Regions from separate parts of the Staphylococcus durrellii genome, predicted to be linked through region 1. Evidence: a T-box and tRNA genes for the amino acid it is inferred to sense, from the RefSeq annotation. Region 1 holds a T-box; the other regions hold tRNA genes.
The links. A T-box is a leader RNA that pairs with one kind of tRNA and senses whether it is charged. The one in region 1 lies ahead of ISP02_RS05585 (valine--tRNA ligase), so its partner is inferred to be a tRNA-Val.
Positions count from the first base shown of each region.

Region 1 (5,074 bases):
CCGTCGCAGGTAACATGGGTGTAGTGCCTCCAAAAAATGGCTTTTTACAAGGTTTAAGAGACATTACCACTGAATATAGTTCGCTGTTAATTTTTGATGAAGTCATGACTGGTTTCAGAGTTGGTTATAACTGTGCCCAAGGCTACTTTAATGTAACGCCTGATTTAACGTGTCTAGGTAAAGTTATTGGTGGGGGCCTACCAGTTGGAGCATTTGGTGGTAAAAAAGAAATTATGGATCAAATTGCTCCTGCAGGCGATATTTATCAAGCCGGTACATTATCTGGTAACCCGTTAGCGATGACAAGTGGCTATGAAACGCTTAGTCAGTTAACTCCAGAATCTTATGATTATTTTAATCATCTAGGTGATATATTAGAAAATGGTCTTAAAGAAGTCTTTGCGAAACACAATGTTCCGATTACAATAAACCGTGCAGGTTCTATGATAGGTTACTTCCTAAATGAAGGCCCTGTTACTAATTTTGACGAAGCTAATACAAGTGATTTAAATTTATTTGGTGAAATGTATAGAGAAATGGCTAAAGAAGGTGTATTCTTACCGCCTTCACAGTTTGAAGGAACATTCTTATCTCTTGCGCATACTGAAGAAGATATTAATAAAACAATACAAGCATTCGATACTGCATTAAGTAGAATTGTTTAATCATAAATAAATTTTGTTAGTTTAAAAAGTAGTTACTTAATGTAACTACTTTTTTATTATACAAATTAAACATATATTTAATTGCATTATATAAAATTAAATAAGGAACGAATTTAGCTATGTTAGATGCCGTTGATGCGGCTGAAGCTCATGAGTTGTTTAAATTATGTTTAGGCTCATCATCACAAAATGGACTAATTGAACTATTTAAGTGTAATGTTTAATAATAACAACACACATGTATCTCAAACAAAAAATAAAAACTTATCTTTAGTTTTCGTTTAGAAGATGCTTTTATCATATAAAAATTAATTGTAATGAGTTATAAAACGTTAATAATAATATGATACAATCAATTTAAATAGTGTGAATTTCAGCTAAAGTAAAGCTATTATAATGAAAGTTGAGTTTAGATATGACAAAGTATTTTCGTAATAATATCATTGTTTTGATTTTAGCTATTTTAATTAGTTTGTTATTACAGGCAGCACATATTTTACTACCTTTTATGTTTGGACCAATTATAGCAACTATTATAGCTACTAAAGTATTACATTTAGAAATAAAATGGCCATCTTGGCTTAGTGAGTTAGGATTAATATTATTAGGGGTGCAAATAGGGTCAACTTTTACTAAAAATGTCATTTATGATATTAAAGACGATTGGTTTTCAATAGTACTTGTAACCATATTATTATTAATCTTATCATTAATCATTGCTTTGTTATTTAAAAGAATAGCACAAGTTAATACCGAAACAGCTATTTTAAGTGTCGTTCCAGGGGCATTAAGCCAAATGTTAGTTATGGCAGAAGAAGATAAAAATGCAAATATTATGGTAGTGAGTTTAACTCAGACATCACGCATTATATTCGTAGTAGTATTAGTACCGTTTATCTCTTATTTCTTTAAAGCACCAAGTAGTAGTCATTCTAGTAGTACAGAAGCGCATCATAATTTAACACAAGCATTGTCGTTACCCAATATATTAACGCTCATTATTTTAATTATTTTAGTTTATTTTGTTATGGGTAAAATTAATTTTCCAACGAAGCAGATGTTGGCACCAATAGTTGTATTAATAGTATGGAATTTAATCACTGGTTTAACATTTACTTTAGATAATTACATTATAGCTGGTGCACAAATAATATATATGATTAGAATCGGTAGTCAAATATCAAGATTATTAGATCAAATGAAAGGTAGAATTGCTGTCGCAATAGCTGTACAAAATGTCTTGCTCATTCTGTTAGCACTAGTAATGGTTTACGTTATTTCACTATTTACTAATAATACAATTAATGATTTATTTCTAGGTGCTGCACCAGGAGGAATGAATCAAATTGTTCTAGTAGCTATTGAAACTGGTGCAGATGTGCCAATGATTTCAAGTTATCACATCTTCAGAATTTTCTTCATTCTCTTTTTAATTGCGCCGCTATTAAATTATTATTTACGCTATCGTGCAACAAAAAAACATAAGTAAGCTATTACAAACCTTACTTATGTTTTATTGTGGTGATTATTTAAGATTATTCGGATTGCTAGGACATGATTTTAAATGAGCGTTATATAAACCAGCTGCTTCTAAAAATGAGAAAACAGTGACTGGGCCTAAGAATTTAAAACCATAGTTCTTTAGTTTTTTTGAAAGTTGCGTTGCAGTTTCATCTACTGTAATACGTTCACTAGGCTTTTCGTATTGCATATCGTATGGTTGATGATTGACGTATGACCATAAAAATTCACTAAAACTACCATAATCCTTTTCTATCGCAAAATAGCCCTTTGCTTGATTTACTATCGCTTCTAATTTTTTTCTGTTGTGAACGATGTTAGGAAAGTTCATCAAGTTATCAATATCTTGTTCCGTCATTTTAGCAACTTTTGCTGGGTCAAAATTATAAAAAGCTTCTTCATATGCTTCTTTCTTTTTCAATATCGTAAGCCACGATAAACCAGCATGTTGAGATTCTAATGCCATTAATTTAAATAACTGCAGACTATCATATAGTGGTTGTCCCCATAGATTATCATGATAATCTATATACGTAGGGTCTTTTGTGCCGAACGCGCAAGGATTCATAAATTCACTCCATTTCATTGACTTATTGTCCTTTACATTATACTATAATTAAGTAAATCAAATTAGTCTATTGGGAAGAGTAAATACAAAGAAATTTTTAGAGAGTGCATGGTTGGTGAGATTGCATAATTTCTAGTGTTGAAGGTAGCCCACTTTGAACTTTAGCTGAACTCACTTTTAAACGTGATTAGGTTAAAGCGTGTTTGAGCGTTAATCGAAATTAAGTGCAAGAAAAGATAAATTTCTTGAATTTAGGTGGTACCACGGAACATCCGTCCTATAGTTATAGGGTGGGTGTTTTTATTTTAAGGAGGTAATTTTATGGAAATGAAACCTAAGTACAATCCGCAAGAAGTTGAAGCGGGTCGCTATGATGAATGGGTAAAAAATGGATATTTTAAAGCACAAGAAGATAACACTAAAGAAACATATACAATAGTAATTCCACCACCAAATGTAACTGGAAAATTACATTTAGGTCATGCTTGGGATACGACGTTACAAGATATATTGACACGTATGAAACGTATGCAAGGTTACGACACTTTATATCTTCCTGGCATGGATCATGCGGGTATTGCTACACAAGCTAAAGTAGAAGCAAAGTTAAACGAACAAGGCATTACAAGACATAATTTAGGCCGCGAAAAATTTTTAGAAAAAGCTTGGGATTGGAAAGAGGAATATGCAAACTTTATAAGACAACAGTGGTCTAAATTAGGCTTAGGCTTAGATTATAGTAGAGAACGTTTTACTCTAGATGAGGGTTTGAATCAAGCCGTTAAAAAAGTATTTGTTGATATGTATAACAAAGGATTAATTTATCGCGGCGAATATATTATTAACTGGGACCCTGTTGCAAAAACAGCATTATCTGACATCGAAGTTATACATGAAGATATACAGGGTAAATTTTATCATTTTAAATATCCATATGCTGATCAAGAAGGCTATATCGAAATTGCTACGACACGTCCAGAAACAATGCTTGGTGATACAGCTATTGTTGTCAATCCAAATGACGAGCGTTATAAAGATGTAATTGGTAAAAATGTTACGCTACCAATAGTTGGAAAAACTTTACCCATATTAGCAGATGAATATGTGGATATGGAATTTGGTAGTGGTGCTATGAAAGTAACACCTGCCCATGATCCTAATGACTTTGAAATAGGAAACAGACACAACTTAGAACGTATTAATGTGATGGATGAAGAAGGTAAAATGAATGAATTAGCCGGTAAATATAAGGGCTTAGATCGTTTTGAATGTCGTGAACAATTAGTGAAAGATTTAACTGAGCAAGACCTTGTTATCAAAATCGAAGAACATGAACATTCAGTAGGACATTCAGAACGTTCAGGAGCAGTTGTTGAACCATATTTATCAACACAATGGTTCGTTAAAATGAAACCATTAGCTGAACAAGCTTTAAGCAATCAAGAAACAGATGATCGTATCGAATTTGTACCTCCAAGATTTGAAAATACATTCAATCGTTGGATGGAAGAAATTAGAGATTGGACGATTTCTAGACAATTATGGTGGGGGCATCAAATACCTGCATATTATCATAAAGAAACTGGTGAGTTATTAGTATCTGAAACACCACCAACTGATATTGAGAATTGGGAGCAAGATGCAGATGTATTAGACACATGGTTCTCAAGTGCATTATGGCCATTTTCAACTTTAGGTTGGCCAAATATAGAATCAGAAGACTTTAATCGATACTTCCCTACAAATGCACTTGTAACAGGTTACGATATTATTTTCTTCTGGGTTGCTCGTATGATTTTCCAAGGCCTTGAATTTACTGGACGCAGACCATTTAATGACGTGTTATTACATGGTTTAGTACGTGCTGAAGATGGACGTAAAATGAGTAAATCGTTAGGCAATGGTGTAGACCCTATGGATGTTATTGACCAATACGGCGCAGATAGTTTGCGTTACTTTCTTGCTACGGGTTCTTCACCTGGTCACGACTTACGTTATAGTACGGAAAAAGTGGAATCAGTATGGAACTTTATTAATAAAATTTGGAATGCTGCACGCTTTAGTATTATGAATTTAGGTGATGACTTTACTGTTGATCAAGTAGATTTATCTGGCAACTTATCATTAGCAGATAAATGGATACTAACTAGATTAAATGAAACAATTGAAACGGTTACTAATTTAAGTGACAAATATGAATTTGGAGAAGTAGGTAGAGCACTTTACAACTTTATCTGGGATGATTTCTGTGATTGGTATATCGAGATGAGTAAAATACCTATGAACGGTGACGATGAAGCTCAAAAACAAACTACGCGTT
Region 1 is NZ_JADIIO010000001.1:1,151,285-1,156,358, forward strand. Features, by position in the region: gene hemL (glutamate-1-semialdehyde 2,1-aminomutase) at 1-665, shown strand, start outside; gene ISP02_RS05575 (AbrB family transcriptional regulator) at 1,081-2,154, shown strand; gene ISP02_RS05580 (DNA-3-methyladenine glycosylase I) at 2,191-2,754, opposite strand; T-box leader at 2,812-3,037, shown strand; gene ISP02_RS05585 (valine--tRNA ligase) at 3,076-5,074, shown strand, end outside.

Region 2 (5,074 bases), 1.0 Mb from region 1:
CGTAACTACTTAAATAAAAAAGGTTTCTTAGAAGTAGAAACACCAATGATGCACCAAATCGCTGGTGGTGCTGCAGCGAGACCTTTCGTAACGCACCATAATGCACTAGACGCTACGTTATATATGCGTATAGCCATTGAATTACATTTAAAACGCTTAATTGTAGGTGGACTTGAAAAGGTATACGAAATTGGACGCGTATTTAGAAATGAAGGCGTGTCTACTAGACATAACCCTGAATTCACTATGATTGAATTATACGAAGCTTACGCTGACTATGTTGATATCATGGACTTAACAGAATCTATGATTAGAGAAATTGCTCAAAATGTATTAGGAACTGCAAAAGTTCAATATGGAGAAGACACTATTGATTTAGAATCAAGCTGGAATCGTGTACACATGGTAGATGCAGTTAAAGAAGTTACTGGAGTAAACTTTTATGAAGTCGAAACTACAGAAGAAGCGAAAAATTTAGCTAAAGAACATGGGATTGATATTACAGAATCAATGAAATATGGACATATTTTGAATGAGTTTTTTGAACAAAAAGTTGAAGAAACATTAATTCAACCTACATTTATATATGGACATCCAATTGAAATTTCTCCATTAGCTAAGAAAAATCCAGAAGACCCAAGATTTACTGATCGTTTTGAATTGTTCATAGTAGGTAGAGAGCATGGCAATGCATTTACTGAACTTAATGATCCAATAGATCAAAGAGAGAGATTTGAGGCTCAATTAGTTGAAAAAGCTCAAGGTAATGACGAAGCACATGAAATGGACGAGGATTTCATTGAAGCATTAGAATACGGCATGCCTCCAACAGGTGGACTTGGTATAGGTATCGATAGACTTGTAATGCTATTAACAAACTCAGCTTCAATTAGAGACGTATTATTGTTCCCTTATATGAGACAAAAATAATTAATAAAAACAGTTCCTTCCCAAAATTTTGGGATGAGAACTGTTTTTTATTTTTTAAATCTTCTTTTTGCAAAAACAACAAGCTTTAAAATATACTTTGTGCGCATATTTACACAATTAAGATAAAATTGTAGTTGAAAAAGGAATAGAAATATATACGAATCTGTGATAGACTTATTCAAGTCGAGAAAAAAGTGTTTAATATGACTAATACATAATATAAAGAATAAAATTCAGTTAAAAAAGCATTGACAAGTATTACGAAATCAAGTATTATATAAAAGTCGCAAAAAACAAGCGATTGAAGATCTGTTCGTACTTTTTATACATAACTCAGTTGTAATTTCAAAGTGTAAAATTGACTATTGAAAACAATAAATAAAATGTGTATTATTAATAAAGTAAGTTAATTTGTCTGGTGACAATGGCAAGGAGGTCACACCTGTTCCCATGCCGAACACAGAAGTTAAGCTCCTTAGCGCCGATGGTAGTCGGATTTACATCCCGCTAGAGTAGGACGTTGCCAGGCAATAAACAAATCGGAGAATTAGCTCAGCTGGGAGAGCATCTGCCTTACAAGCAGAGGGTCGGCGGTTCGAACCCGTCATTCTCCACCATTTCTCAATTTGATATTGTGCCGGCCTAGCTCAACTGGTAGAGCAACTGACTTGTAATCAGTAGGTTGGGGGTTCAAGTCCTCTGGCCGGCACCATCTCATGAGCCATTAGCTCAGTTGGTAGAGCATCTGACTTTTAATCAGAGGGTCAGAGGTTCGAATCCTCTATGGCTCATCCAGATTCAAAATCATTAAGTTATTTTGGATATGCAGAAGTAGTTCAGCGGTAGAATACGACCTTGCCAAGGTCGGGGTCGCGGGTTCGAATCCCGTCTTCTGCTCCATTTTTTTGCCGGGGTGGCGGAACTGGCAGACGCACAGGACTTAAAATCCTGCGGTAAGTAATTACCGTACCGGTTCGATTCCGGTCCTCGGCACCATCTTTTTTATGAAATGCGCCCGTAGCTCAATTGGATAGAGCGTTTGACTACGGATCAAGAGGCTATGGGTTCGACTCCTATCGGGCGCGCCATTTTATAAATTTTTAATTAAATACGGGAAGTAGCTCAGCTTGGTAGAGCACTTGGTTTGGGACCAAGGGGTCGCAGGTTCGAATCCTGTCTTCCCGACTCTTGTTTACTAAATGGGGGCTTAGCTCAGATGGGAGAGCGCCTGCTTTGCACGCAGGAGGTCAGCGGTTCGATCCCGCTAGTCTCCACCATCATTTTGATTAAACAAATGAACATTGAAAACTGAATTGCAATATGTCAACGTTAATTCCAAACGCAACGATATAATCGTTGGTTTAAACGTGTTAGAGATAACACACAAATTAGTATTTTATGAGCTAATCAAACATCATAATTTTTTATGGAGAGTTTGATCCTGGCTCAGGATGAACGCTGGCGGCGTGCCTAATACATGCAAGTCGAGCGAACAGATAAGGAGCTTGCTCCTTTGACGTTAGCGGCGGACGGGTGAGTAACACGTGGGTAACCTACCTATAAGACTGGAATAACTTCGGGAAACCGAAGCTAATGCCGGATAACATGTAGAACCGCATGGTTCTACAGTGAAAGATGGTTTTGCTATCACTTATAGATGGACCCGCGCCGTATTAGCTAGTTGGTAAGGTAACGGCTTACCAAGGCAACGATACGTAGCCGACCTGAGAGGGTGATCGGCCACACTGGAACTGAGACACGGTCCAGACTCCTACGGGAGGCAGCAGTAGGGAATCTTCCGCAATGGGCGAAAGCCTGACGGAGCAACGCCGCGTGAGTGATGAAGGTCTTCGGATCGTAAAGCTCTGTTATTAGGGAAGAACATGTGCGTAAGTAACTGTGCGCATCTTGACGGTACCTAATCAGAAAGCCACGGCTAACTACGTGCCAGCAGCCGCGGTAATACGTAGGTGGCAAGCGTTATCCGGAATTATTGGGCGTAAAGCGCGCGTAGGCGGTTTCTTAAGTCTGATGTGAAAGCCCACGGCTCAACCGTGGAGGGTCATTGGAAACTGGGAGACTTGAGTGCAGAAGAGGAAAGTGGAATTCCATGTGTAGCGGTGAAATGCGCAGAGATATGGAGGAACACCAGTGGCGAAGGCGACTTTCTGGTCTGTAACTGACGCTGATGTGCGAAAGCGTGGGGATCAAACAGGATTAGATACCCTGGTAGTCCACGCCGTAAACGATGAGTGCTAAGTGTTAGGGGGTTTCCGCCCCTTAGTGCTGCAGCTAACGCATTAAGCACTCCGCCTGGGGAGTACGACCGCAAGGTTGAAACTCAAAGGAATTGACGGGGACCCGCACAAGCGGTGGAGCATGTGGTTTAATTCGAAGCAACGCGAAGAACCTTACCAAATCTTGACATCCTTTGACCACTCTGGAGACAGAGTTTTCCCCTTCGGGGGACAAAGTGACAGGTGGTGCATGGTTGTCGTCAGCTCGTGTCGTGAGATGTTGGGTTAAGTCCCGCAACGAGCGCAACCCTTAAGCTTAGTTGCCATCATTAAGTTGGGCACTCTAAGTTGACTGCCGGTGACAAACCGGAGGAAGGTGGGGATGACGTCAAATCATCATGCCCCTTATGATTTGGGCTACACACGTGCTACAATGGACAATACAAAGGGCAGCTAAACCGCGAGGTCATGCAAATCCCATAAAGTTGTTCTCAGTTCGGATTGTAGTCTGCAACTCGACTACATGAAGCTGGAATCGCTAGTAATCGTAGATCAGCATGCTACGGTGAATACGTTCCCGGGTCTTGTACACACCGCCCGTCACACCACGAGAGTTTGTAACACCCGAAGCCGGTGGAGTAACCATTATGGAGCTAGCCGTCGAAGGTGGGACAAATGATTGGGGTGAAGTCGTAACAAGGTAGCCGTATCGGAAGGTGCGGCTGGATCACCTCCTTTCTAAGGATATATTCGGAACATCTTCTACGAAGATGAGAGGGATAACGTAGACATATTGTATTCAGTTTTGAATGCTCATAGAGTATTCAAAGATTGTACATTGAAAACTAGATAAGTAAGTAAAAATAGATTTTACCAAGCAAAACCGAGTGAATTAGAGTTTTTAAAAGCTTGAATTCAAACTAAAATAATCGCTAGTGTTCGAAAGAACACTCACAGATTAATAACATTTTGGGTTTTGAGTTAAACATTGCGTTTGACTTAAAAACAAAAAGATTAAGTTATTAAGGGCGCACGGTGGATGCCTTGGCACTAGAAGCCGAAGAAGGACGTTACTAACGACGATATGCTTTGGGGAGCTGTAAGTAAGCGTTGATCCAGAGATTTCCGAATGGGGAAACCCTACACGAGTCATGTCGTGTAATCAACATGTGAATACATAGCATGTTTGAAGGCATACCCGGAGAACTGAAACATCTTAGTACCCGGAGGAAGAGAAAGAAAAATCGATTCCCTGAGTAGCGGCGAGCGAAACGGGAACAGCCCAAACCAACAAGCTTGCTTGTTGGGGTTGTAGGACACTCTATACGGAGTTACAAAAGTTATTGTTAGACGAAGCATCTGGAAAGATGCATCAAAGAAGGTAATAATCCTGTAGTCGAAAACGATAGCACTCTTGAGTGGATCCTGAGTACGACGGAGCACGTGAAATTCCGTCGGAATCTGGGAGGACCATCTCCCAAGGCTAAATACTCTCTAGTGACCGATAGTGAACCAGTACCGTGAGGGAAAGGTGAAAAGTACCCCGGAAGGGGAGTGAAAGAGAACTTGAAACCGTGTGCTTACAAGTAGTCAGAGCCCGTTAATGGGTGATGGCGTGCCTTTTGTAGAATGAACCGGCGAGTTACGATTTGATGCAAGGTTAAGCAGGAAATGTGGAGCCGTAGCGAAAGCGAGTCTGAATAGGGCGTTGAGTATTTGGTCGTAGACCCGAAACCAGGTGATCTACCCATGACCAGGTTGAAGTTCAGGTAACACTGAATGGAGGACCGAACCGACTTACGTTGAAAAGTGAGCGGATGAGTTGTGGGTAGCGGAGAAATTCCAATCGAACCTGGAGATAGCTGGTTCTCTCCGAAATAGCTTTAGGGCTAGCCTCAAGTGATGAT
Region 2 is NZ_JADIIO010000001.1:2,190,355-2,195,428, reverse strand. Features, by position in the region: gene lysS (lysine--tRNA ligase) at 1-930, shown strand, start outside; rRNA gene rrf (5S ribosomal RNA) at 1,345-1,459, shown strand; tRNA gene ISP02_RS10630 (tRNA-Val) at 1,472-1,547, shown strand; tRNA gene ISP02_RS10625 (tRNA-Thr) at 1,567-1,642, shown strand; tRNA gene ISP02_RS10620 (tRNA-Lys) at 1,649-1,721, shown strand; tRNA gene ISP02_RS10615 (tRNA-Gly) at 1,756-1,830, shown strand; tRNA gene ISP02_RS10610 (tRNA-Leu) at 1,838-1,926, shown strand; tRNA gene ISP02_RS10605 (tRNA-Arg) at 1,942-2,018, shown strand; tRNA gene ISP02_RS10600 (tRNA-Pro) at 2,042-2,115, shown strand; tRNA gene ISP02_RS10595 (tRNA-Ala) at 2,132-2,207, shown strand; rRNA gene ISP02_RS10590 (16S ribosomal RNA) at 2,354-3,905, shown strand; rRNA gene ISP02_RS10585 (23S ribosomal RNA) at 4,180-5,074, shown strand, end outside.
Region 2: it encodes a tRNA-Val, which carries the amino acid that the T-box ahead of ISP02_RS05585 (valine--tRNA ligase) is inferred to sense. The anticodon was not compared.

Region 3 (5,074 bases), 420 kb from region 1:
TTGACCATTTTCTGCCTTTAAAACTTGCGATTGTGGGCCAGATATATCTACATCTACTTTGCCAGGTACATTATTCGCGTACAATTTATCATTATCATATTTGGTTTCAACTGGCACGCTTTCAATAGTCTCTGTACTCTTTTGACTGAATTTATCCGCATTAAACATATTTCCAAAAACATTATTTGCCGATAAAAAGAAAAATACAGCCAAAGCTAAAGCTATAAGACGTAGCCCCCATTTACTTTCTAACATATTAATTCACACCCTTCTCTTGCAAGCGTGAGCCGAACCAATGTTCAGCAAGAAGTTCTTCAAATGCTTCAGTTGAAATATCTTTTCTTAATTTACCATCAAATGTGACAGATATTGAACCAGTTTCTTCAGAAACAACAACTGTAAAAGCGTCTGACACTTCAGAAATACCTACAGCTGCTCTATGTCTAGTACCTAAACTTTTTGCTATTTTCGCACTATCGGAAAGAGGTAAATAGCAGGCAGCGCTCGCAATCTTATTATCATGAATAATCATTGCACCATCATGCAATGGTGTATTAGGTATAAAGACGTTAGTTAATAATTCTTGTGAAATATTAGAGTTCATAGGTATACCAGTTTCTATGTAGTCTTGTAATCCAGTATCTTTTTCAAATACAATTAATGCGCCAATACGTCTTTTCGCCATATATTGTACAGCTTTCGACACAGCAGAAATTAATTTATTTTCATCACTATTAACGTTACTAGCATAACGTTTAAATAAACTTCCTCGTCCTAGTTGTTCTAAAGCTCTTCGTATTTCTGGTTGGAAAATAACAATGAGTGCTAATACACCCCATTGAATTACTAAATCAAACAAACGTGAAGTTGCTGTTAAACTTAGCATTTTACTAATCTGTTGTCCTACGACAATTACGAGTATTCCTTTTAACAATTGAATGGCTTTTGTACCTTTAAACACAGTTATGAGAAGATACAGTACATACCATACAATTAATAAGTCAAGCACGCTCGTTATAATTTTAACGGTGCTCCAATGTTCAAATAAATTGGATAAATCCATGACATCTCCTCCGGTATTCTAATCCCACTGTAAACATTATACCAATCTTCTATTATACTGTCATATTATGACTCAATAAATCTAAAAAATAAAAGATATTGAATTGTATATAAATATAAATTTCAAGAAAACTGTTAGATCCTTCACTTACACTGAGTAAAAAAATCTATGCCCAAATATATCAATTTGGGCATAGTTAAATTTTATATTATTCATTATAGTGTTATGTCTTTAAGTAGTAATTCATAAAACATACTATAGCAAAGTTTCACCAAAGAAACTTCCTACAAGTCCAACTGCCTGTTCTGCAGTATGATTATTTTTATCGATTAATGGATTAACTTCAACTAAATCCATTGAAGTGATAAGTTGAGTATTATGTAGAAGTTCTAATGCAAAATGGCTTTCTCTATAATTCAAACCACCTAAAACTCTAGTTCCAGTACCAGGTGTTTCGACTGGATCTAATGCGTCCACATCTAATGATAAATGAATGCCATCTGTTTTATCTTTAAGATGATCAATCGATTCATTAATAACCTGTTGAATACCTAATCTATCAATATCAGCCATTGTATATGTATTAATATTATTATTTTTAATATATTCTCGCTCACCAGTGTCCAAGTCTCGCATACCTATTAAAACAATATTTTCAGGTTTAACTTTAGGTGCATAATTAGAAATATTTACTAATCTATCATCGCCATCACCTGCTAAAATTCTTAAAGGCATGCCATGGATATTACCTGATGGTGATTCTTCAGGAACATTTAAATCTCCATGGGCATCATACCAAATGACACCTAAATTATCATAATGTTTACTTATACCAGAAATAGAACCAATAGCTATCGAATGATCGCCACCTAATATTAATGGAAAGGCACCGTCTTGTATACTGTCAGACACTGCATTACTCAAGTTTTCAGACACTTGTAAGATTTCGTCAATATTTCTTAATCCTTCTTGTTCTGAATTAAACTTGTCCAAATTGATTTCAGGAACTTTTACATTACCTTTATCTACGACTGTATAACCAATACGTCTAATACGATCAACTATACCTGCGTATCTTATTGCATCCGGTCCAAAGTTTACCCCTAATTTCCTTTGCCCAAATGTCGATGGTGCCCCAATAATATTAATGTTTTTCATAGATTTAAAACCCCTTTGCATTCATTTTAATCCTAGAATACGTTATTCAGATTAAACTTTCAAGCTAATCAAAGCCTTGTATTACAACGCATCAAGAAGATTTTACATATAAAAACATTAAAACGTTTGAACATTCATTATAGTCCTAGTTCTTGCATAAATCTCGTTTAAATTTGTATAAAGAAATTCATAAAAAAAAACACTTCCTAAGAAGTGTTTTACAAGTGAGCCATAGAGGATTCGAACCTCTGACCCTCTGATTAAAAGTCAGATGCTCTACCAACTGAGCTAATGGCTCAAAAATGGCTGGGCTAGCTGGATTCGAACCAGCGCGTGACGGAGTCAAAGTCCGTTGCCTTACCGCTTGGCTATAGCCCAATAATGGTGGAGGGGGGCAGATTCGAACTGCCGAACCCGAAGGAGCGGATTTACAGTCCGCCGCGTTTAGCCACTTCGCTACCCCTCCGTGCTTATTAAACTTAAATGGTGGAGAATGACGGGTTCGAACCGCCGACCCCCTGCTTGTAAGGCAGATGCTCTCCCAGCTGAGCTAATTCTCCAATATGTAATGACCCCGACGGGACTCGAACCCGTGTTACCGCCGTGAAAGGGCGGTGTCTTAACCGCTTGACCACGGGGCCATATGGCTCCACAGGTAGGACTCGAACCTACGACCGATCGGTTAACAGCCGATAGCTCTACCACTGAGCTACTGTGGAATAATAATATTGCCTGGCAACGTCCTACTCTAGCGGGATGTAAATCCGACTACCATCGGCGCTAAGGAGCTTAACTTCTGTGTTCGGCATGGGAACAGGTGTGACCTCCTTGCCATTGTCACCAGACAATGATGTATAACATTTATACATTCAAAACTAGATAGTAAGTAAATATAAATCAACCAATCAAAACATTTAAAAATTGATTAAGTCTTCGATCGATTAGTATTCGTCAGCTCCACATGTCGCCATGCTTCCACCTCGAACCTATTAACCTCATCATCTTTGAGGGATCTTATAACCGAAGTTGGGAAATCTCATCTTGAGGGGGGCTTCATGCTTAGATGCTTTCAGCACTTATCCCGTCCATACATAGCTACCCAGCGATGCCGTTGGCACGACAACTGGTACACCAGAGGTATGTCCATCCCGGTCCTCTCGTACTAAGGACAGCTCCTCTCAAATTTCCTACGCCCACGACGGATAGGGACCGAACTGTCTCACGACGTTCTGAACCCAGCTCGCGTACCGCTTTAATGGGCGAACAGCCCAACCCTTGGGACCGACTACAGCCCCAGGATGCGATGAGCCGACATCGAGGTGCCAAACCTCCCCGTCGATGTGAACTCTTGGGGGAGATAAGCCTGTTATCCCCGGGGTAGCTTTTATCCGTTGAGCGATGGCCCTTCCATGCGGAACCACCGGATCACTAAGTCCGTCTTTCGACCCTGCTCGACTTGTAAGTCTCGCAGTCAAGCTCCCTTATGCCTTTACACTCTGTGAATGATTTCCAACCATTCTGAGGGAACCTTTGAGCGCCTCCGTTACTCTTTAGGAGGCGACCGCCCCAGTCAAACTGCCCATCTGACACTGTCTCCCACCATGCTAAATGGTGCGGGTTAGAAATCCAACACAGCGAGGGTAGTATCCCACCAACGCCTCCACGTAAACTAGCGTTCACGTTTCTAAGGCTCCTACCTATCCTGTACAAACTGTGCCGAATTTCAATATCAGACTGCAGTAAAGCTCCACGGGGTCTTTCCGTCCTGTCGCGGGTAACCTGCATCTTCACAGGTACTATGATTTCACCGAGTCTCTCGTTGAGACAGTGCCCAAATCGTTACGCCTTTCGTGCGGGTCGGAACTTACCCGACAAGGAATTTCGCTACCTTAGGACCGTTATAGTTACGGCCGCCGTTTACTGGGGCTTCGATTCGTAGCTTCGCAGAAGCTAACCACTCCTCTTAACCTTCCAGCACCGGGCAGGCGTCAGCCCCTATACATCACCTTACGGTTTAGCAGAGACCTGTGTTTTTGATAAACAGTCGCTTGGGCCTATTCACTGCGGCTCTCCCGGGCGTTAACCCTAGAGAGCACCCCTTCTCCCGAAGTTACGGGGTCATTTTGCCGAGTTCCTTAACGAGAGTTCGCTCGCTCACCTTAGAATTCTCATCTTGACTACCTGTGTCGGTTTGCGGTACGGGCACCTAATATTCTAGCTAGAGGCTTTTCTTGGCAGTGTGAAATCAACGACTCGAGGAAACAATTTCCTCTCCCCATCACAGCTTGACCTTATGAGTGCCGGATTTGCCTAACACTCAGTCTTACTGCTTGGACGTGCACTCCAACAGCACGCTTCGCCTATCCTACTGCGTCCCCCCATCGCTTAAAACGAATTTAGGTGGTACAGGAATATCAACCTGTTATCCATCGCCTACGCCTATCGGCCTCAGCTTAGGTCCCGACTAACCCAGAGCGGACGAGCCTTCCTCTGGAAACCTTAGTCAATCGGTGGACGGGATTCTCACCCGTCTTTCGCTACTCACACCGGCATTCTCACTTCTAAGCGCTCCACATGTCCTTGCGATCATGCTTCAACGCCCTTAGAACGCTCTCCTACCATTGTCCTACGGACAATCCACAGCTTCGGTAATATGTTTAGCCCCGGTACATTTTCGGCGCAGTGTCACTCGACTAGTGAGCTATTACGCACTCTTTAAATGATGGCTGCTTCTAAGCCAACATCCTAGTTGTCTGGGCAACGCCACATCCTTTTCCACTTAACATATATTTTGGGACCTTAGCTGGTGGTCTGGGCTGTTTCCCTTTCGAACACGGACCTTATCACCCATGT
Region 3 is NZ_JADIIO010000001.1:727,496-732,569, reverse strand. Features, by position in the region: gene ISP02_RS03400 (CdaR family protein) at 1-255, opposite strand, end outside; gene cdaA (diadenylate cyclase CdaA) at 257-1,063, opposite strand; gene rocF (arginase) at 1,319-2,221, opposite strand; tRNA gene ISP02_RS03385 (tRNA-Lys) at 2,447-2,519, opposite strand; tRNA gene ISP02_RS03380 (tRNA-Gln) at 2,525-2,599, opposite strand; tRNA gene ISP02_RS03375 (tRNA-Tyr) at 2,604-2,687, opposite strand; tRNA gene ISP02_RS03370 (tRNA-Val) at 2,706-2,781, opposite strand; tRNA gene ISP02_RS03365 (tRNA-Glu) at 2,791-2,862, opposite strand; tRNA gene ISP02_RS03360 (tRNA-Asn) at 2,866-2,940, opposite strand; rRNA gene rrf (5S ribosomal RNA) at 2,952-3,066, opposite strand; rRNA gene ISP02_RS03350 (23S ribosomal RNA) at 3,143-5,074, opposite strand, start outside.
Region 3: it encodes a tRNA-Val, which carries the amino acid that the T-box ahead of ISP02_RS05585 (valine--tRNA ligase) is inferred to sense. The anticodon was not compared.